DNA from 3 places in the Cytobacillus sp. Bva_UNVM-123 genome. Region 2 is predicted to be linked to each of the others. Evidence: predicted binding sites of a transcription regulator. Region 2 holds the regulator's gene; each other region holds the start of a gene.

Region 1 (7,416 bases), 730 kb from region 2:
TATTTTTATAGGATAATATTAGAAAGCATATACTATAAACATACATTCAACTTTATTCAACGCCATTGACGGAAATGTCGGAAGAGGGTGCAAATATGCAGCTGATATTTTTCTACGTATACATCTTGGCTGAATAAAGTGAACGCAACGGCTGTCTTAGATAAATGATATTGAAAAATCTAGGACTAAAAGACCGAGGCATATTTTGATGGCAACTTTCAAAATGCCATGCACTGTACTGTAATCGGAGGAGTGAGACAACGTGACTGAAGAAAAAATTTATGACGTTATTATTGTCGGCGCAGGACCAGCCGGTATGACAGCTGCTGTATATACATCTCGAGCAAATTTATCAACTTTAATGATCGAACGTGGCGTTCCTGGTGGACAAATGGCCAACACGGAAGAAATTGAAAACTACCCAGGATTTGAAACGATTTTAGGTCCTGATTTATCAACAAAAATGTTTGAGCACGCGAAAAAATTCGGTGCTGAATATGCTTACGGTGATATTAAGGAAGTTATTGATAGAGAAGATTATAAAACAGTTGTAGCAGGTTCAAAGCAATATAAGGGCCGTGCTATCATCATTTCAACTGGTGCAGAATATCGCAAGCTTGGTGTTCCTGGTGAAAAAGAACTTGGTGGACGTGGCGTTTCTTATTGTGCCGTTTGTGATGGTGCTTTCTTTAAAGGAAGAGAACTTGTCGTCATTGGTGGTGGAGATTCTGCTGTTGAAGAAGGTGTTTATTTAACGCGCTTCGCTTCAAAAGTTACGATTATCCATCGTCGGGATGAGCTTCGCGCACAAGCGATTTTACAGCAGCGTGCATTTGATAATGAAAAGATTGATTTTATTTGGAGCCATACCGTCAAGCAAATTAATGATAAAGATGGCAAAGTAGGAAGCGTGACACTTGTTTCAACAAAAACAGGTGAAGAGAAAGAATATAGTGCGGATGGCGTATTCGTCTATGTAGGAATGATTCCACTTTCTAAGCCATTTGCAAGCTTAGGCATTACGAATGAGAATGGCTATATCGAAACAAATGAGAATATGGAAACGAAGGTTCCTGGTATTTTTGCTGCTGGGGATATTCGTGAGAAACTGCTTCGCCAAATCGTTACAGCTACTGGCGATGGCAGTATTGCTGCCCAAAGTGCCCAACACTATATCGAAGAATTAAAAGAAAGCTTAAAAACGAAAGCGTAACATTAGAAAAACGCAGACATTCGCAAGTATTTAGCGCTCGTCTGCGTTTTTTTGATATCATTATGAGATATACTATTGTACGTTAGTAATCTTAAATTAGAAAAGCTACACATGGCTTATTGTAGAGCTTTTCAATTCTTTACAAAAAGTTATTGCAATTTAATTATTCTGTAACAGTGGTGAAACAAATATCAGCTATTATTGAAGATGAAATTGACCCCCTTTTAAAGATATATTTTTTCTTAGCGCAGGTAAACTGTGCTTTTTTTTTGTAAAAAATTGGTGCTTGTTTTATCACAGATAAAAAAATGTTTTAATATTTAACGAAAATGACTGGAACCTTCTATTAATTGTGACCGTATAACAAAAGTAGTATAATAAAATATACATTAACTCTGTCGAAATAATAAAATTAGCCGGGCGTTTTGCCTAACCTCGAGAGCTTCTGTCCTAGGTTAAAAATAGAGGTGAAAGAATTGCAGCGAGTCACTAACTGTGTACTTTTAAAAGATGATCAAGTTTTGTTATTACAAAAGCCGAGTCGCGGCTGGTGGGTAGCTCCAGGCGGGAAGATGGAGCAGGGTGAATCAGTTAGGGATTCATGCATTCGCGAGTTCAGAGAAGAAACAGGCATTTATTTACGCAATCCGAAGATTAAAGGGATCTTTACTTTCATTATGAAAGAAGGAGACAAAATTGTATCGGAATGGATGATGTTTACTTTCTTTGCAACTGAAGCAGACGGGCTAAATTTGGATGAATCAGAAGAAGGGAAAATTCATTGGCACCCTTTTGAACATATTAAAAACCTTCCAATGGCTGCAGGGGACTACCATATATTAGAATATATGATTCATGGAAAAGGCATCATTTATGGGACATTCACCTATACACCAAGCTTCGAATTAATAAGTTATCGGCTAGATCCAAGTTAGAGGGGGAAAATAAGCATGAGTATAGGCGCCACAAATGAAACTCAGATGGTCATAATAACAGGAATGTCTGGTGCAGGAAAAACAGTTGCCATTCAAAGTTTTGAGGATCTTGGTTTTTTCTGCGTAGATAATTTGCCGCCAACTTTATTACCTAAATTGCTTGAATTGATGAAGGATGCTGGGAATAAAATGAATAAAGTTGCGCTTGTTATGGATCTTCGTGGCCGAGAGTTTTTTGAACATTTGTTCATTGCACTTGATGATCTTTCAGAAACATCTTGGGTGACGCCGCAAATTCTTTTCCTTGATGCGGATGATGCAACATTAGTGAGAAGATATAAGGAAACGAGAAGATTTCATCCGCTTGCACCCTCTGGACTTCCGTTAGAAGGAATTAAATTAGAACGCGAGCTTTTGGATGAACTGAAGGGAAGAGCCAAGCTTATTTTTAATACGACCCATTTGAAGCCGAGAGAACTTCGTGAGAAAATTCAAATGGAATTTTCGATCAATAAATCAACGCTCTTCACCGTAAATCTAATGTCTTTTGGCTTTAAACATGGGTTGCCGATTGATGCTGATCTTGTTTTTGATGTTAGGTTTTTGCCGAACCCTCATTATATTGATCATATGCGCCCGAAAACGGGATTGGATGAGGAAGTATCGACTTACGTACTGAAATGGACGGAAACACATAAATTTCTCGAAAAAGTAACGGAATTATTAAGCTTTATGCTTCCGCATTATAAAAGAGAAGGCAAGGCGCAGCTCGTCATTGCAATCGGTTGTACGGGAGGCCAACATCGCTCTGTAGCTATTTCAGAATATCTAGGTAATTATTTTAAAAATGATTATCCAACTCGTATTACGCACCGTGATATTCAGAGGAGAAAGGATAATGGGAAATGAGTGCAAACAGACAGCCAAGAATCGTCATAATCGGTGGAGGAACAGGCCTTCCTGTTCTATTAAGAGGATTAAAGCAATATCCTCTTGATATTACAGCAATTGTAACAGTAGCCGATGATGGCGGCAGCTCTGGGAGATTAAGAAATGATTTGCATATTCCGCCGCCTGGTGATATCCGTAATGTATTAGCTGCATTATCCGATGTTGAGCCGCTGGTAGAGGAGATGTTTCAGCATCGTTTTACAACTTCAAATGAATTGTCAGGTCACTCACTTGGTAATTTGATTCTGGCTGCAATGACTTCCATAACAGGGAATTTTGTTCATGCTATTCAGGAAATGAGCAAAGTATTAAATGTACGCGGGAAAGTGTTGCCGGCAGCAAATCAAAGTGTTATTTTACATGCTGAGATGGAAGATGGAACGATTGTATCTGGTGAGTCGAAGATTCCTTATTCCGGGAAAAAAATAAAAAAGGTATTTTTGACACCGAATAATATTAAGCCGCTTCCAGAAACTATTTCTGCCATTAGAAAAGCAGATTTAATTATTATCGGACCGGGAAGTTTGTATACGAGTATTTTGCCAAATTTACTCGTTCCGAAGCTTGGAGCTGAAGTATGTCGTTCCTCTGCTAAAAAGGTATATGTATGTAACTTAATGACACAAGCGGGTGAGACGTATAATTTTACAGCAAGTGACCATGTGAAAGCGATCTATGATCATATGAGCTGTGCTTTTATGAACACGATTCTTGTAAATAATGATAATATCCCTTTACAAGTTCAAGAACGTTATCGAGAAGAAAAGGCAAAGCCTGTCGTTTTCGATGTTGAACGTCTTCATGAATTAGGGCTTGAAGTGATTTCAGGCGAAATTGTCACACTGAAAAACGGCAAAATTCGTCACGATACGAAGGTTGTTGCAGAGCTTTTATATTCTTTAATTAATAAGGAAAAGAACAAGCGGAGGTGAAGGAAATTGTCTTTCGCTTCAGAAACGAAAAAGGAATTAACGAATCTTGAAGTTAAAGATTGCTGCGGAAAAGCAGAACTATCAGCACTTATTCGGATGAATGGTTCGATTTCTTTTTCAAATAGAAAGTTAGTTGTCGACATCCAAACAGAAAATGCTGCGATCGCAAGAAGAATTTATATTCTAATAAAAAGGAATTATAATGTACAAGTAGAACTCCTTGTTCGAAAAAAAATGAGGCTAAAAAAGAATAACGTGTATATCGTACGATTGTCAGAGAAAGCAAATGAAATTCTTGATGATCTAAAAATTTTAAGTGAAGGCTTCGTTTTTACGCATGATATTTCTGCAGAGCTAATTAAAAAGAAATGCTGTAAGCGTTCTTATTTACGCGGTGCTTTTCTTGCAGGTGGATCCGTTAATAATCCCGAAACATCGTCCTATCATCTTGAAATTTTTTCACTTTATAAAGAGCATAATGACTCTTTAAGTGAATTAATGAATACATTTGGTTTGAATAGTAAAACATTAGAACGAAAAAAAGGGTTTATTACTTACTTAAAGGAAGCAGAAAAAATTACTGATTTCTTAAGCATTATCGGTGCTCATAGCGCATTGCTGAAATTTGAAGATATCCGGATTGTTCGAGATATGAGAAACTCAGTGAATCGACTTGTCAATTGTGAAACAGCAAACTTAAATAAAACGATTGGTGCTTCGCTTAGACAGGTTGAAAACATTCGCTATATTGCTGACTCGGTCGGCCTTCATATTTTACCTGATAAATTACGAGAAATTGCAGAGCTTCGTGTCGCCCATCAGGATGTCACATTAAAGGAACTTGGAGAGATGGTTTCTGGGGGCAGCATTAGTAAATCTGGCATTAATCATCGTTTAAGAAAGATTGACGAAATTGCAGACAAATTGCGGGCTGGAGAGACGATTTAAATAAATGAATTGGATTAGGGAGGTAAGAGAGACATGGTGGAAAAACAAATAGAAGTGAAATTAAAAACAGGTTTGCAGGCAAGACCAGCAGCTTTGTTCGTTCAAGAAGCAAATCGCTTTTCATCTGATGTATTTGTAGAAAAGGACGGAAAAAAAGTAAATGCCAAAAGCATTATGGGATTGATGAGTCTTGCGATTAGTTCAGGCTCAGTGATCACATTAATAGTCGACGGTAAAGATGAAGTTGAGGCAATTGCAGAACTGGCTGAGTATATTCAACAAAATCAATAAAAAAACAACTCGCACAAAAAATGCGAGTTGTTTTTTTGCTTACATTATTTGCCCTTTTTCTCAGTTCCAGGATTACGTGTGATGATTTTATCAACTAATCCGTACTCAACAGCTTTTTCAGCCGTCATGAAGTTATCACGATCCGTGTCTTTTGCAATAACTTCAAGCGGTTGACCAGTACGTTCAGAAAGAATTTTATTAAGCTTATCACGTAAGAATAAAATCCGTTTAGCAGCAATCTCAATTTCTGTAGCTTGACCTTGAGCTCCACCTAATGGTTGGTGAATCATGACTTCACTATTTGGAAGTACATAACGCTTGCCCTTTTCACCAGCAGCCAGAAGAAAAGCACCCATAGAAGCAGCCATACCCGTACATACGGTTGAAACATCGGCTTTAATAAATTGCATCGTATCATAAATAGCCATACCTGCTGTAATACTTCCGCCAGGGCTGTTAATGTACAATGTAATATCTTTCTCAGGGTTTTCAGCTTCCAAGAATAACAATTGCGCCACAATCGAGTTAGCTACATTGTCATCAATAGCGCTGCCAAGCATAATAATACGGTCTTTTAGAAGTCGGGAGTAAATATCATATGCACGCTCCCCGCGGCTTGTTTGTTCAATAACTGTAGGGATTAAATTCATCTTTTAATTCCTCCTTTAAAAATAAGGGTAATTATAACATATTCGCAAAAAAAACTGCTTTTACCTTCATTCAACTGCAAAAATCAACTCACTTTTAAAGTGTCGAAGACTATCCGAGGATTTTAAGCCATAGCTGAATAAAGTTAAAGTCATAGGCGATTGCCTCAAGGCTCAAATTCACCTTGGCGAATTTGATTAACTAACTTCATGATACACTGATGGTCAATAAAGGTCAAACAATTGACTTGAAAAGAAGCCGATGATTTATTCGACAGCTGGGTTTACTGTTAGCCAATGTTTTCCACATCTAATTTCCATCATACCCGCTACATCAGTTTTTAAACAAAAGACTCCTTGCAATGTCTAAAATTCTATCATATAATATATAATCGTACCGCATAAAATTAAAGTGTCTTTTTACTTAAAGAAAACGTTTTTAAAGATCTTGTTCTATGTAAGTTTTCTATTTTTTTTGCCCTCGTGGTGCAACGGATAGCACGTAAGATTCCGGTTCTTAAAATGGGGGTTCGATTCCCTCCGAGGGCGTTACCGAGTTAAGTTAAGTCCAATTTGATGATTGAAGGAAACACCCTAAAACATTGATATATCAATGTTTTAGGGTGTTTCCTTTTGATTTTGTATACGTGAGAAAATGATTAAAAACGATTGGTTTTAGATTTTTTTACACAATTTTTACACATTGGTCATTTCTTCAAAGGTGCTAAGGGTGTTTTTTGTATCTTCCTTCCTTAGTTCTTTAATAATATGTGCATAGTGCCTTGTGGTTGTATCAATATCAGAATGTCCAAAACGTTCGGCAACATAATATATAGACACTTTATATAGGAGAATACTTGCATGAGTATGTCTTAAACCATGAATTGCAAATTTGCTTCAACTTCAGCAGCTGCAACTTGTGCATCTTTTTTGTGCGGAATCCTCCTTTTCGAATTGGTTTTGATTTTCCATTAACCATTAACCATTCTACTGACAGCAAACTGATAAGTCTTACCTCTCTTTGTTATACTTGCCACTGCACTCTAGCTCCTTTACTTTTTTCTTTCATGTTCCTTCTAATATGTTCGATACGTGCTTGGCAAATCTCCTCTGATACATTAAACATCGATGACATATCACTGACAAGCGTAGGGCTTCGCCAATCCAGCTCCAAAAGCATATGAAAGGGGATGGCAGCATATCGAGTGAAATGCTCACAATCCCATTCCTGTAATTCTTTCCATGATAAAGGCATCGATAACTGACAGCCAGTATGGCGCAATATATGACAAAGTTCATGATAGAATACTTCCCTTTGCTTTTCTTTGTTCTGATCGATATTAATGTTAATAATTTTAAAATTTCCCTCTTGATATGAATAATTTCTCTTATTGGAATACTTCAAGTGTATATTAAGTTTCCTAGATATTGCTCTTTCATCAATATCTTCACTATTAAAAATTCCTAATCTTCTTAAAAAGCTTGATACCCATTTATCC
Region 2 (7,416 bases):
CGGATATGATCCTCTTCATTTATCATGATGCTTAGTTCTTCGTTTTCTGAAAGAATACATGCACCAAAAGTTGATTGCTCTGCAAGATGAGGGCTAATTAAATGTTTTTCCATAAGCACTCTTTTTTGAAGAGGCTGAAGTTCATCCATTAATAAAAGCTCTAAGTTTCCAAGCTTTGAAAACGGTGACTGACTAATCCTTTCTTTCATCTTATGAATAACTAACTCGCCTTCGTCATTCGTAAATAATGTAGGGAACTTCAATTGTTTAATATTTCTTGCCAGTCGAATTCTTGAACTTAAAATAATATCTGAATCTGGGCCTTCATCACTCATCCAGGAGCTGACAGCTTGATTAATAAAACGTTCTAATGACAAGCTTATTCCCCTCCCTCATTATTACTACTTAATTTACTTTCAAGCATGCGGATTTCATCCCTTACTTCTGCCGCTCTTTCAAATTCTTCGTTTGAAATGAAATCTTTCAACTTTTGCTTCAATTCACTAATATTTTTCCGTAAATGAATCGTGCCTCCAACACGGGCAGGTATTTTTCCATTATGAGCAAAGTTCCCACTATGCAATCTTTTTAAGATTGGATTAAGCTGGTCTTTAAAAGCATCATAGCAATTGGCACAGCCAAATCTTCCTACATTAATAAATTGCTGAAAGGTCATCATGCATTGTTCACACTGTAAAATCTTTTCCTTTTGGAATGGGTCTTGTTTTGTTTGTTGAAAGGCGGGTTCGATATTCAATAATCCTGCTAATAAATTATTTATTGAAAAACCAGGGGTACCACTCACCATGAACATATCCCCTTTTTCCTGCGCACACTTTTCGCATAGATGATGCTCCGCTTTTTCTCCATTTACTATTTTTGTGAAATGAAGTGTTGCTGGTCTTTGATTACATTCTTCGCAGATCATATTTTCACCTCTCCAACTACTGAAAGAATGTTCAAAAAGTGGAATTTGTCCTCCTTCTTGAACGGATATTCTTTATTTATATTTTAATGTTGTTAACATTGCCTTTAACATTCTTGCCCGAAGCTCATCCCGATAGGGAAGATCAATATATAATACAGAACGGTCGATAGCACTTAGCATAATCCTTGCTTCTCTTTCCGTAATAATATTCTCTTCAACAAGTCGTAAAATAACATCTTCCGCACTGCTTTGTGCTAATCGAGATTGAATTAATGTTAGTAATTGTTCAATCAAATGAGCGTCATCATGCGACTGTACTTTCATAATTCTTATATAACCACCGCCACCGCGTTTACTTTCAACAGCATAACCCTTTTCAATAGTAAAACGTGTATTGATGACATAGTTGATTTGTGAAGGTACACATTGAAATTTATCAGCGATTTCACTTCTTTTTATTTCAACAATTTCCCTCTCGCTCAGCTCAAGAACTTTTTTTAAGTAGCTCTCGATGATATCTGAAATATTTCTCACTAATCCTCCCCCCTATCTGACTTTGACTATATTTGACATTAATTATACATAACTTTAATTTCCCGCGCAATGAACACGTATTATTAATTTCTCCTATTTTTTTCGTTTTCAAACATAGCTTGATATTAGAAACAAGAAAGTTAGACTGAAAAAGCTACTCTGTTCGAATCCATAGGACAACCCCATAGGCTTAAAGCAAAGTTGAATTCAATTGAAGTAAATTGCATAATGCTCATCTTCCCTCATTCAGTCCTAGTTCAATATTACTGAGATCAGGAGCAACCTCTTATGAAAATCGATCTATAGTTTTCTATAGCAATTATTAAACGTTCGACTGGTATGATAGATCTTCCTATTACTTTGTAAACATAATTTGTGACGATGACAATTTCCTCGGCAATAACCTTGCCTTCTTTTGTTGTCACTACCACATCACCTTTAAAATTTCTATTTTCATAGATTGTACACTTAAGCTGATCAATACTATTCAATCTATGTGTAATGGATGATGAAAAACAAAAAAACAGCTAAAAATTTTAGCTGTTCTCCATTTTGCTTAGCGGCGTCCTACTCTCACAGGGGGAGAGCCCCCAACTACCATCGGCGCTGAGAAGCTTAACTTCCGTGTTCGGGATGGGAACGGGTGTGACCTTCTCGCTATCGCCACTAAACTTTTTATTAAATTGAGGTTTCGTTCCCTCAAAACTAGATAATAAGAAGAAGAAAGAGTAATCTTAAAGCGTGTCCAGCTCCAGTGCCTAGGGGCTCGAGGTCTTAAGCCAATCCGTCAAGAAGGTTAAAGTACAACCTTCTCGCCGTCTCGTCTTAAGCTTGTCGCCCCTAAGCAAGGCACTTCCGCTTTTCGTTTTTGGTTAAGTCCTCGACCGATTAGTATTTGTCAGCTCCACGTGTCACCACGCTTCCACCTCAAACCTATCAACCTGATCATCTTTCAGGGGTCTTACTAGCTTGCGCTATGGGAAATCTCATCTCGAGGGGGGCTTCATGCTTAGATGCTTTCAGCACTTATCCCGTCCGCACATAGCTACCCAGCTATGCCTTTGGCAAGACAACTGGTACACCAGCGGTGCGTCCATCCCGGTCCTCTCGTACTAAGGACAGCTCCTCTCAAATTTCCTGCGCCCACGACGGATAGGGACCGAACTGTCTCACGACGTTCTGAACCCAGCTCGCGTACCGCTTTAATGGGCGAACAGCCCAACCCTTGGGACCGACTACAGCCCCAGGATGCGATGAGCCGACATCGAGGTGCCAAACCTCCCCGTCGATGTGGACTCTTGGGGGAGATAAGCCTGTTATCCCCGGGGTAGCTTTTATCCGTTGAGCGATGGCCCTTCCATGCGGAACCACCGGATCACTAAGCCCGACTTTCGTCCCTGCTCGACTTGTAGGTCTCGCAGTCAAGCTCCCTTGTGCCTTTACACTCTACGAATGATTTCCAACCATTCTGAGGGAACCTTTGGGCGCCTCCGTTACTCTTTAGGAGGCGACCGCCCCAGTCAAACTGCCCACCTGACACTGTCTCCCGCCCCGATAAGGGGCGCGGGTTAGAATTTCAATACAGCCAGGGTAGTATCCCACCGATGCCTCCACCGAAGCTGGCGCTCCGGCTTCCTAGGCTCCTACCTATCCTGTACAAGCTGTACCGAAATTCAATATCAGGCTACAGTAAAGCTCCACGGGGTCTTTCCGTCCTGTCGCGGGTAACCTGCATCTTCACAGGTACTATAATTTCACCGAGTCTCTCGTTGAGACAGTGCCCAGATCGTTACGCCTTTCGTGCGGGTCGGAACTTACCCGACAAGGAATTTCGCTACCTTAGGACCGTTATAGTTACGGCCGCCGTTTACTGGGGCTTCAATTCAGAGCTTCGCTTACGCTAACCCCTCCTCTTAACCTTCCAGCACCGGGCAGGCGTCAGCCCCTATACTTCGCCTTGCGGCTTCGCAGAGACCTGTGTTTTTGCTAAACAGTCGCCTGGGCCTATTCACTGCGGCTCATCCGGGCTATTCACCCAAATGAGCACCCCTTCTCCCGAAGTTACGGGGTGATTTTGCCGAGTTCCTTAACGAGAGTTCTCTCGCTCACCTTAGGATTCTCTCCTCGCCTACCTGTGTCGGTTTGCGGTACGGGCACCTGTTACCTCGCTAGAGGCTTTTCTTGGCAGTGTGGATTCAGGAACTTCGGTACTCTATTTCCCTCGCCGTCACAGCTCAGCCTTCACGATAATGGGATTTGCCTCATTATCAGCCTAACTGCTTGGACGCGCTATTCCAGCAGCGCGCTTACCCTATCCTCCTGCGTCCCCCCATTGCTCAAACGGTAATTTGGTGGTACAGGAATATCAACCTGTTGTCCATCGCCTACGCTTTTCAGCCTCGGCTTAGGTCCCGACTAACCCTGAGCGGACGAGCCTTCCTCAGGAAACCTTAGGCATTCGGTGGATGGGATTCTCACCCATCTTTCGCTACTCATACCGGCATTCTCACTTCTAAGCGCTCCACTAGTCCTTACGGTCTAGCTTCAACGCCCTTAGAACGCTCTCCTACCACGGACACCATACGGTGTCCATCCACAGTTTCGGTGATACGTTTAGCCCCGGTACATTTTCGGCGCAGAGTCACTCGACCAGTGAGCTATTACGCACTCTTTAAATGGTGGCTGCTTCTAAGCCAACATCCTGGTTGTCTAAGCAACTCCACATCCTTTTCCACTTAACGTATACTTTGGGACCTTAACTGGTGGTCTGGGCTGTTTCCCTCTTGACTACGGATCTTATCACTCGCAGTCTGACTCCCATGGATAAGTCTTTGGCATTCGGAGTTTGTCTGAATTCGGTAACCCGATGGGGGCCCCTAGTCCAAACAGTGCTCTACCTCCAAGACTCTTACTACATGAGGCTAGCCCTAAAGCTATTTCGGAGAGAACCAGCTATCTCCAAGTTCGATTGGAATTTCTCCGCTACCCACACCTCATCCCCGCACTTTTCAACGTGCGTGGGTTCGGTCCTCCATCCAGTGTTACCTGGACTTCAACCTGGACATGGGTAGGTCACCTGGTTTCGGGTCTACGACCACATACTACATTCGCCCTATTCAGACTCGCTTTCGCTGCGGCTCCGTCTTCTCAACTTAACCTCGCATGTAATCGTAACTCGCCGGTTCATTCTACAAAAGGCACGCCATCACCCGTTAATGGGCTCTGACTACTTGTAGGCACACGGTTTCAGGAACTATTTCACTCCCCTTCCGGGGTGCTTTTCACCTTTCCCTCACGGTACTGGTTCACTATCGGTCACTAGGGAGTATTTAGCCTTGGGAGATGGTCCTCCCTGCTTCCGACGGGATTTCACGTGTCCCGCCGTACTCAGGATCCACTCTGGAGGGAACGAAGTTTCAACTACAGGGCTTTTACCTTCTCTGGCCGGCCTTTCCAGACCTGTTCATTTACCTCATTCCTTTGTAACTCCGTGTAGAGTGTCCTACAACCCCAAGAGGCAAGCCTCTTGGTTTGGGCTAATCCCGTTTCGCTCGCCGCTACTCAGGGAATCGCGTTTGCTTTCTCTTCCTCCGGGTACTTAGATGTTTCAGTTCCCCGGGTCTGCCTTCTATACCCTATGTATTCAGGTAAAGATACTGTTCCATTACGAACAGCGGGTTCCCCCATTCGGAAATCTCCGGATCAAAGCTTACTTACAGCTCCCCGAAGCATATCGGTGTTAGTCCCGTCCTTCATCGGCTCCTAGTGCCTAGGCATTCACCGTGCGCCCTTTCTAACTTAACCTGTTCGGCTAATGATAAGCGGCGTATCTCTGCGTCACCTACGCTCGTTCACCTCCTCATGTGCTGATGCACACTCCGGGGTTCACTCACTTGGTTCCTTGATCTACTTGCTTCTCATTACCCTCACAATTCGCAAGAATTGTGATTGGTTTTTACTCTATTAAATAATAGAGAGAAATACTAAAATGGCGATTACTCGGTTTTTCTTCTTCTTTCATTATCTAGTTTTCAAAGAACGAAGTTTTGAGAGATTGTTCTCTCAAAACCGAACGAACAAATGACGTCTTTTTATGAAGTTTCCACTTCATTTTCCTTAGAAAGGAGGTGATCCAGCCGCACCTTCCGATACGGCTACCTTGTTACGACTTCACCCCAATCATCTGTCCCACCTTAGGCGGCTGGCTCCAAAAGGTTACCCCACCGACTTCGGGTGTTACAAACTCTCGTGGTGTGACGGGCGGTGTGTACAAGGCCCGGGAACGTATTCACCGCGGCATGCTGATCCGCGATTACTAGCGATTCCGGCTTCATGCAGGCGAGTTGCAGCCTGCAATCCGAACTGAGAATGGTTTTATGGGATTGGCTTAACCTCGCGGTCTCGCAGCCCTTTGTTCCATCCATTGTAGCACGTGTGTAGCCCAGGTCATAAGGGGCATGATGATTTGACGTCATCCCCACCTTCCTCCGGTTTGTCACCGGCAGTCACCTTAGAGTGCCCAACTGAATGCTGGCAACTAAGATCAAGGGTTGCGCTCGTTGCGGGACTTAACCCAACATCTCACGACACGAGCTGACGACAACCATGCACCACCTGTCACTCTGTCCCCCGAAGGGGAAAGCCCTATCTCTAGGGTTGACAGAGGATGTCAAGACCTGGTAAGGTTCTTCGCGTTGCTTCGAATTAAACCACATGCTCCACCGCTTGTGCGGGCCCCCGTCAATTCCTTTGAGTTTCAGCCTTGCGGCCGTACTCCCCAGGCGGAGTGCTTAATGCGTTTGCTGCAGCACTAAGGGGCGGAAACCCCCTAACACTTAGCACTCATCGTTTACGGCGTGGACTACCAGGGTATCTAATCCTGTTCGCTCCCCACGCTTTCGCGCCTCAGTGTCAGTTACAGACCAGAAAGTCGCCTTCGCCACTGGTGTTCCTCCACATCTCTACGCATTTCACCGCTACACGTGGAATTCCACTTTCCTCTTCTGCACTCAAGTTCCCCAGTTTCCAATGACCCTCCCCGGTTGAGCCGGGGGCTTTCACATCAGACTTAAGGAACCACCTGCGCGCGCTTTACGCCCAATAATTCCGGACAACGCTTGCCACCTACGTATTACCGCGGCTGCTGGCACGTAGTTAGCCGTGGCTTTCTGGTTAGGTACCGTCAAGGTACCGGCAGTTACTCCGATACTTGTTCTTCCCTAACAACAGAGTTTTACGATCCGAAAACCTTCATCACTCACGCGGCGTTGCTCCGTCAGACTTTCGTCCATTGCGGAAGATTCCCTACTGCTGCCTCCCGTAGGAGTCTGGGCCGTGTCTCAGTCCCAGTGTGGCCGATCACCCTCTCAGGTCGGCTACGCATCGTGGCCTTGGTGAGCCGTTACCTCACCAACTAGCTAATGCGCCGCGGGCCCATCTGTAAGTGATAGCAAAAGCCATCTTTCAGCTTTTCCTCATGGGAGGAAAAGAGTTATCCGGTATTAGCTCCGGTTTCCCGAAGTTATCCCCGTCTTACAGGCAGGTTGCCCACGTGTTACTCACCCGTCCGCCGCTAACTTTTGGGAGCAAGCTCCCAAAAGTTCGCTCGACTTGCATGTATTAGGCACGCCGCCAGCGTTCGTCCTGAGCCAGGATCAAACTCTCCAATAAGATGAGACTTCCTTCGCGGGGTGTTTTTCCCCGTGATGGTTAGTCGAATCAATCGGGTATTTACGGGCAGTTATCCGCAAGGATATTACTGCGCGTTAATACGCGATAAGATGTGAGTTGATTAGCTCATAAATTGTCTTTTCAAAAAAGACTAAAGAATAACGTTGACGTTTTTGTTCGTTCAGTTTTCAAAGAACAAGGCTACTGATTACAATTTATCATTGTTTTTCAGTAAGTTGTTTTTACTCCATCACTCTAAAGCGACTTTTCAATGATAACATGTT
Region 3 (7,416 bases), 1.8 Mb from region 2:
TCCTCCATATGGCCTCCTTGTAATGATTGTATTTCAATTTTTTTCTATTATAATTAATATATAGTAAATTTCTACTTATTGAAAAAATAAATGTTTCAATTTACTAAAAAGTTCGCAAATTGCTGATATTTTTAGTTTTGCCTGTAATGATAGATTATCTTATTGGGGAGAATTGTCGTGAGATACAAACGTGAAGAGGCCTTCCGCTTTCAATTTCAAAAACCGATTCAAGGGATGATTAAAGTATTAAAAGAAAATGGAGCAAATGTCGACACTCCTGAAACTCCTATTGATATTATGGATATTAGTCCGAACGGGCTAAGATTTAAATCATCACTTAACCTAGCCATACATGAAAAAAGCTATTTATTAGAAATTTCCCTTGAAATAGATAATAGAAATCTTCATATACTTGGGCAACCCATATGGAAAAAAACAATGGGAGTTGATTTTTTCTACGGCTTTGAAGGGATGGACAATAAAGGAACGAAACAAGAAATCATTGAAACATTAAAAGATTACTCAAAAAAAATAAAAAGAAATCAAAACTTATAGTGCAGAGAAAAAGAATCCGACTTTTCTCCCAGCTTATGCTTCTCATTTCCCTCTTTAAAAACACTTGCACTAGTTTTTTGCGAGTGTTTTTTCTATTACAGTCCTTTTTAATTATAAAATTAAAAAAAATAGGCTAAATAGAGAGATAATTCTTTACGAGAGTTAAAATTTAGTGCAAACTGTAATTTATAATCTAGATAAGGAGAGAGGCTTATGAAAAAAGCAGAGGTCGGGAATATTATTGAATTTCGTGAAGGATTACAAGGAATCGTTGAAAAAGTAAATGAAAACTCTGTTATTGTAGATTTATCATATATGCTAAACTACAGAGACCTTGATCTTGAACAAAGAACTGTCGTTAATCATAAAAACTATACCATTATTAAAGATTCCGCGTTTTAATATTACGATTTGAAAACGCCTTCAATAAATAGTTAATAAAAAGCAGCAAAAATTGCTGCTTTTTATTATGTTTTAGCTTCCTATCCCTTCTCATTAGAAAGTTCTTTCAGTGATTTTATTTTTCCATGTGGGTGTTGGTCTTGCTTTCTCACTGTCCAATTACGCTCTTTTTCTCGTTTTGATTTCGTCAACTTGACCCCTCCTTTCCTTATTTAGAATGAACAAAATTACATTTTTTATCTTAAAACGACAGAATGTAATCTTTTTAATACATTTAGGGGATGATTTTTGTTAAAATAGGGTTTGTTTGGTAGATTGCATATCATCAGGTTCAAATGACATCTAAGATTTTAGAAAGGGGTTTGTACGATTGAAGAATCTTGCATCCGATTATCGACTTATTATCGGATTATTCATTGCACATATTTTAATGTACTTTACTTTTCAAGATAAAGCCGTTTTTTGGTATATCTTTTCAGCAACACTATTATTTCTGATAAGCTATTCAATATTAAATGAAGAGTTAGATGATAATGAATCATTTATTAAATATATTACATATGGGGTCATCTCTGGTATAATCCTATTCGGAGTATTTTGGATCGGACATAGTATCATTGAAATGTTAAATCTTCCATTCACGAAACAAATTTCTAGGTTATATGGTCGATTTTCGCCATCACAGCTATGGCATTATATCGTCCTTATCTTGATTATTGTTCCCGGAGAAGAGATTTTTTGGCGTGGCTTTGTCCAAAAGAGAATACTAAAGTTTATGAATGCTCCTGTCGGAATTATTTTTTCTGCCATTTTGTATACGTCTGTTCATTTTTATTCATCACAGTGGATACTTGCTTTCGCTGCTTTCGTTGCAGGACTGTTTTGGGGATTCCTGTATAGGTGGAAAAAGAGCATGCCTCTTGTTATTGTATCTCACCTAACTTTTGACCTATTTTTATTTGTCTTGCTTCCTTTTTATTAATTTTTTATCCACCTTTTATAAGTTGTCTGATGAAATGAGTAATGTTAATGTATAGATAAAGAGGTACAAAATGTAACATAATTATGCAAAATTACGTCTATTTACTTAAAATCCTATCGTAACTACAGGAGGAATACAAAATGAAATTACTTTCTAAATGGATTTTACTCTTTGGATTATTCGGATTTATTTTGTCTGGCTGCGGCACAAGTAATGAAGCTGGAAATAAAGCGAATGGTACAGATGCTACCCAAAATAATGAACAGACAACTCAAAACGGAAATGAACAGACTACAGATGATGGAAAAGTGGATGAACAAAATAATGAAGGTAGCCAAGAAGAAACAGTACGAGCTGAAGAGCAAACAATCAAATATAATGTAAACGGCGAAGCAAAAGAAGAAACTGCTTTATTACAACTAAGTGATAACCAACATTATTCCATGTATGTCCTTCCAGATTTTGAATTAACAGCTGAAGAACCTAATAAGGATGTTGTAATGCTTTCTAAGGATGGACATCACTTTATGCGAATCGAGCTCATTCCTAAAGATAATGACTGGAATTCATTACAGGAAAATACGAAAGCACAGCTTGAAGCTGTAAACGAAAATGTTCAAACAATAGAAACGCCGAAGGATGAATTTTTTAAAGATGCTGTCGCAATGGAAGTACAATCAGATAATGATGTCGTCACTTCCTACTTAGTAAAAAATCAAGAGCAACAGCTGAAATTAACCATTTTCTCTCAAAAAGATGCGGAATATAAGGATGCTTTTTTACAAATGGCAAAAACGATTGTGAAAAATGAACAATAAGTATTAATAAAAGGATGGGGCTTAATAGCCCCATCCTTTTACTGTAAACCCCTTAGGAAATAAAGGCTTGGCATATTTTTATAGAAGGCTGTATTAGTAAAGTTTATTGCTTTTTAGTGCAATTTTTGTTTAGTTATCTGAGTTGATTGGAGCGAAGGGTACTTGACTCCTCGAAAATACATTAGTATTTCCTTCGTGCGATGTTCATTCAATGATGTTTTTTTAATGTTCTGCGGGAATGGAGGGAAACGTGAGACCCCACAGGCGTAAGCGCCGAGGAGGCTCACGTCCCTCCCCGCGATCGCTGCGTGCCCGCAGCGGAAATCAACGGGCAAAATTTGAAAGCAAAAACAACAATATATGCTAAAAGTGCCTTATTAAAAAACATACTCTATATTTCTTCGCTTCGTTTCATCCAAAGCAACACAATAAAAATAATACTTACATATCCAAAAAAGGGATACAAATAAGATAGTAATACCCCATAATCAATTAAGCTAATTAGAGAACAAACCGAAAAAACGGCACTAACAATGATTACACTTGGAATGGATAGGTATTTCCTCGCTTGTCGTTCAATCCCATAAACATTTCCAATCACAGACGTAAAAATTTCACCATAAATAACAAATACATAAACCCAGAAAAATGAAGATGCAGTTGTTTTCATAATGACAGCCATTGGGATAGAGTAAGTTTCCAGCTCAGGAAGCATGACAAGTGTTAGATGACTAGATATTAGTATAATTGTTAAAGCAGCCCCTCCAATAAATCCTCCCCATTTAATCGTTTGTACATCCTTTACCTCTGAGGCAATTGGCACTAGAACTGCCTGTGCTAAAGTCAAATTCATTGCCGAGTATGAAAATGGTGTGACAACAACTTTCCAGCCATCTTCTACAAAAGGAATAAATAATGCCTGCTCTGCAAAATTAGGAAGCTTGATCGATAAAATTAATAATAGAAAACTAAATGCAATCATCATAGGCACAATGAAAGTATTAACTGCAAATATTCCTTTCGTTCCCATGATCATAACTGCAATTGATAAACCAATTGTAAAGAAAATTCCAATATACTTTGAAGTTTCAATTTGCTCTTCAAAAACTGCCCCTGCTCCAGAAAGCATAACTGCACATACACCAAGAAGCATGACTAACATTAATATATTTATCGCCGTACCTAAAAGCCTTCCGAACAAGTACTCATTCAATTCTTGATAGGAGGAAGCTTGAATTCTTGCCGCAATGATCATTAATTTTGCTCCCAAAAAAATAAAAATATAGCCGCTCATCAAAATCGAAACTAAACCGATAAAGCCGAAGCGAGAAAAAAACTCCACGATTTCTTTTCCAGTTGCGAACCCTGCTCCAACTACCGTTCCTACATAAACAGCAGCAATTTGCAATGCTGCTCCCCAGTTTGTTTTCACTTAAACCTCTCCCCCTTTCTATCAATATATGAACCAGTGGACAAACTAAGACGAGTATCCAATAATTCACAATCATCTTTCAAACAAAATACTTGAAAGTCAAAAAAGGTCAAAGTATAATAAGTTTACGAAAGTCAAATATAGTCAAAGTCAAAAACTATTTATTTAGGGAGGTAACAATATGCTTTGTCAAAAATGCCAAGAAAAAGAAGCAAATGTTCAATTTAGACTAAATATTAACGGAAGTGAAAAACAGTTTATTCTCTGCCAAAGTTGCTATCAGGAAGAAAAAGCGAAAATTAGTTCCTCCTTACACCCTGATCTAAGCAGTGGTCTATCAGGTTTCAATTCACTTCCATTCAATGAGTTTTTTCAACAAATGAACTCTGCTAATGGAGCATTTGAACAGCAAAAATTGCAAAACAAAAGCCAAAACAAAAAACATAGTGGATTTATCGATCAATTCGGTAGAAACTTAACACAACTCGGAAAAGCTGGCCTCATCGATCCAGTAATTGGGCGAGACGAGGAAGTAAACCGTGTCATTGAAATTCTGAACCGTAGAAACAAAAACAATCCTGTCTTAATCGGGGAGCCTGGTGTTGGGAAAACAGCTATTGCTGAAGGTCTAGCAGCAATGATTTCTGAAGGAAGAGTTCCAAAAAAGCTGCTACACAAAGAAGTTTACTTACTTGATGTAGCTTCATTAGTAGCCAATACAGGTATTCGAGGTCAATTCGAGGAAAGAATGAAACAACTAATTAAAGAATTACAAGAGAGAAAAAATATCATTCTTTTCATTGATGAAATTCATTTATTAGTAGGAGCTGGTTCTGCAGAAGGATCAATGGATGCTGGCAATATATTAAAACCAGCTTTAGCAAGAGGAGAACTTCAATTAGTTGGGGCTACAACATTAAAGGAATATCGCCAAATTGAAAAAGATTCAGCCCTTGAAAGACGTTTTCAACCCATTTATGTTCAAGAACCGAACGAGGATGAAGCTTTCGAAATTTTAAAAGGTCTTAAGGAGAAATATGAGGCTTTCCATGAAGTTTCCTTTTCAGATGATACATTAAAGGCCTGTGTCCATTTATCTAATCGGTATATACAAGATCGCTTCCTTCCAGATAAAGCAATTGATTTAATGGATGAGGCGGGTTCAAAAATGAACCTTACTTCAGACTATACACCTTCTGAACAAATTGAAGAGCGTTTAGCTGAAATAAACAAAGAGAAAGAAAAAGTATTAAAAGAAGAAAATTATGAAGCAGCTGCAAAGCTTCGCGAAGAAGAACTAAAATTAGAAAAAGCATTGAATACAAACAAACAGGATCGCACTGTAAAACCTGTTGTTGAGGTTCGTCATATTCAAGAAATCATTGAAAAGAAAACGGGAATTCCTGTCGGAAAGCTTATGGAAAATGAACAGGAAAAGATGAAAAACCTTGAGTTTAATCTTTCACAAAAGGTAATTGGACAAGAAGAAGCTGTAAAAAAAGTTGCTAAAGCCATTCGTAGAAGTCGAGCAGGATTAAAAGCGAAAAATCGCCCAATTGGTTCCTTCCTTTTCGTGGGTCCTACAGGTGTTGGAAAAACCGAGCTTGCCAAAAATCTTGCTGAAGAATTATTCGGGTCTAAAGAGGCAATGCTAAGACTCGATATGAGTGAATATATGGAAAAACACAGTGTTTCCAAAATTATCGGCTCACCTCCAGGATATGTTGGCCATGAGGAGGCTGGGCAGTTAACAGAAAAGGTGCGCCGCAATCCTTATAGCATTATCTTGCTTGATGAAATTGAAAAGGCTCATCCTGATGTTCAGCATATGTTTTTACAAATTCTTGAAGATGGCCGTTTGACAGATAGTCAAGGAAGAACAGTTAGCTTTAAAGATACAGTTATCATTATGACAAGTAATGCAGGTGTACAGCATAAAGAAATTCATGTTGGCTTCGGAACAAATGAAGGATTGAAGGAAGCTAGTATATTGGATTCTCTCGGCTCTTTCTTTAAGCCTGAATTCTTAAACCGCTTTGATAGCATTATTGAGTTTAAATCACTTGAAAAAACTCATTTATTAAATATCGTTCATATCATGCTTGAAGAGTTGCAAAATTCATTATCTGAACAAAACATGGAGCTTACTGTATCTCAGCAAGTAAAAGAAAAATTAGCTGAACTTGGTTACCATCCTGCTTTCGGAGCTCGTCCATTAAGAAGAGTCATTCAAGATCAGCTTGAAGATAAATTAGCTGACTTCATTATTGACCATACAGGCGAAACAAAACTTCAAGCAAATTTAGAAAATGAACAAATTATCGTTAGAAAAGCGTAAGCGCCTTGCACACAAAATTATTAAGCACAAAAAAAATGGACTGGATTCAGTCCATTTTTTGCTTTTATAAACTTTTCACATTAAAGACTTTTGTCATCAACCGAATTTAGCCAGTTTTCAATTTCACCTACTACAGACTGAACACAGCCATCTTCAAATGGAGAAATTAAGTTTGCTTCAGCAACTAAACTAGTAAATGCTTGACTTCCGCCTAATTCACAAAGATGAACATAGTCCTTCCATGCTTCTTCATGATTTTCTCTTGAACGTTTCCAAAATTGAAATGCACAAATTTGTGCTAACGTATAATCAATGTAATAGAAAGGTGAATTGTAAATATGTGCTTGACGCTGCCAAAAGCCACCATTTTCTAAATATTCATTGCCATCATAATCTTTATGAGGCAAATATTTCTTTTCGATTTCTCTCCAAGCTTTCTTTCGTTCTGCAGGTGTTGCCGTAGGATTCTCATAAACCCAATGCTGGAACTCATCAACTGAAACTCCATATGGAAGAAATAACAATGCTCCACCTAAATGGGCAAATTTATATTTATCCGTATTTTCTTGGAAAAACTTATCCATCCATGGCCATGTAAAAAACTCCATACTCATCGAATGAATTTCACATGCCTCATATGTAGGCCAATAGTACTCAGGAATATCAAAATGACGGCTTGAATATACTTGGAATGCATGACCAGCTTCATGTGTAAGAACATCAATATCACCAGATGTACCATTAAAGTTTGAGAAAATAAAAGGTGCCTTGTAACTTTCAATAAACGTACAATAGCCTCCCCCAGCTTTTCCTTTCTTTGCCACGAGATCCATTAAGTCATTCTCTCTCATAAATGAGAAAAACTCACCTGTTTCTTTTGATAGCTCAT

Evidence for each region. The regulator CtsR, encoded in region 2, represses protease genes until heat stress. The targets are predictions, from matches to a motif close to ATGGTCAATAAAGGTCAAACA.
Region 1: the regulator CtsR is predicted to act here: its motif matches at 6,139-6,159, upstream of clpP (ATP-dependent Clp endopeptidase proteolytic subunit ClpP).
Region 3: the regulator CtsR is predicted to act here: its motif matches at 4,285-4,305, upstream of KDN24_RS09320 (ATP-dependent Clp protease ATP-binding subunit).

Annotation. Positions count from the first base shown of each region.
Region 1 covers NZ_CM177772.1:4,565,887-4,573,302, reverse strand. Annotated here, with positions in the region: gene trxB (thioredoxin-disulfide reductase) at 263-1,213, shown strand; gene KDN24_RS23510 (8-oxo-dGTP diphosphatase) at 1,690-2,148, shown strand; gene rapZ (RNase adapter RapZ) at 2,164-3,057, shown strand; gene mgfK (gluconeogenesis morphogenetic factor MgfK) at 3,054-4,031, shown strand; gene whiA (DNA-binding protein WhiA) at 4,038-4,979, shown strand; gene KDN24_RS23490 (HPr family phosphocarrier protein) at 5,013-5,270, shown strand; gene clpP (ATP-dependent Clp endopeptidase proteolytic subunit ClpP) at 5,315-5,920, opposite strand; tRNA gene KDN24_RS23480 (tRNA-Arg) at 6,395-6,466, shown strand; gene KDN24_RS23475 (hypothetical protein) at 6,614-6,757, opposite strand; gene KDN24_RS23470 (ImmA/IrrE family metallo-endopeptidase) at 6,942-7,416, opposite strand, start outside.
Region 2 covers NZ_CM177772.1:104,963-112,378, reverse strand. Annotated here, with positions in the region: gene mcsB (protein-arginine kinase McsB) at 1-377, opposite strand, end outside; gene mcsA (protein-arginine kinase activator protein McsA) at 380-928, opposite strand; gene KDN24_RS00565 (CtsR family transcriptional regulator) at 1,001-1,462, opposite strand; rRNA gene rrf (5S ribosomal RNA) at 2,017-2,133, opposite strand; rRNA gene KDN24_RS00555 (23S ribosomal RNA) at 2,331-5,266, opposite strand; rRNA gene KDN24_RS00550 (16S ribosomal RNA) at 5,583-7,132, opposite strand.
Region 3 covers NZ_CM177772.1:1,901,046-1,908,461, reverse strand. Annotated here, with positions in the region: gene KDN24_RS09355 (AAA family ATPase) at 1-8, opposite strand, end outside; gene KDN24_RS09350 (hypothetical protein) at 178-555, shown strand; gene KDN24_RS09345 (YkvS family protein) at 769-957, shown strand; gene KDN24_RS09340 (DUF6254 family protein) at 1,038-1,148, opposite strand; gene KDN24_RS09335 (CPBP family intramembrane glutamic endopeptidase) at 1,328-1,939, shown strand; gene KDN24_RS09330 (DUF8580 domain-containing lipoprotein) at 2,080-2,757, shown strand; gene KDN24_RS09325 (YkvI family membrane protein) at 3,149-4,189, opposite strand; gene KDN24_RS09320 (ATP-dependent Clp protease ATP-binding subunit) at 4,371-6,527, shown strand; gene KDN24_RS09315 (M3 family oligoendopeptidase) at 6,608-7,416, opposite strand, start outside.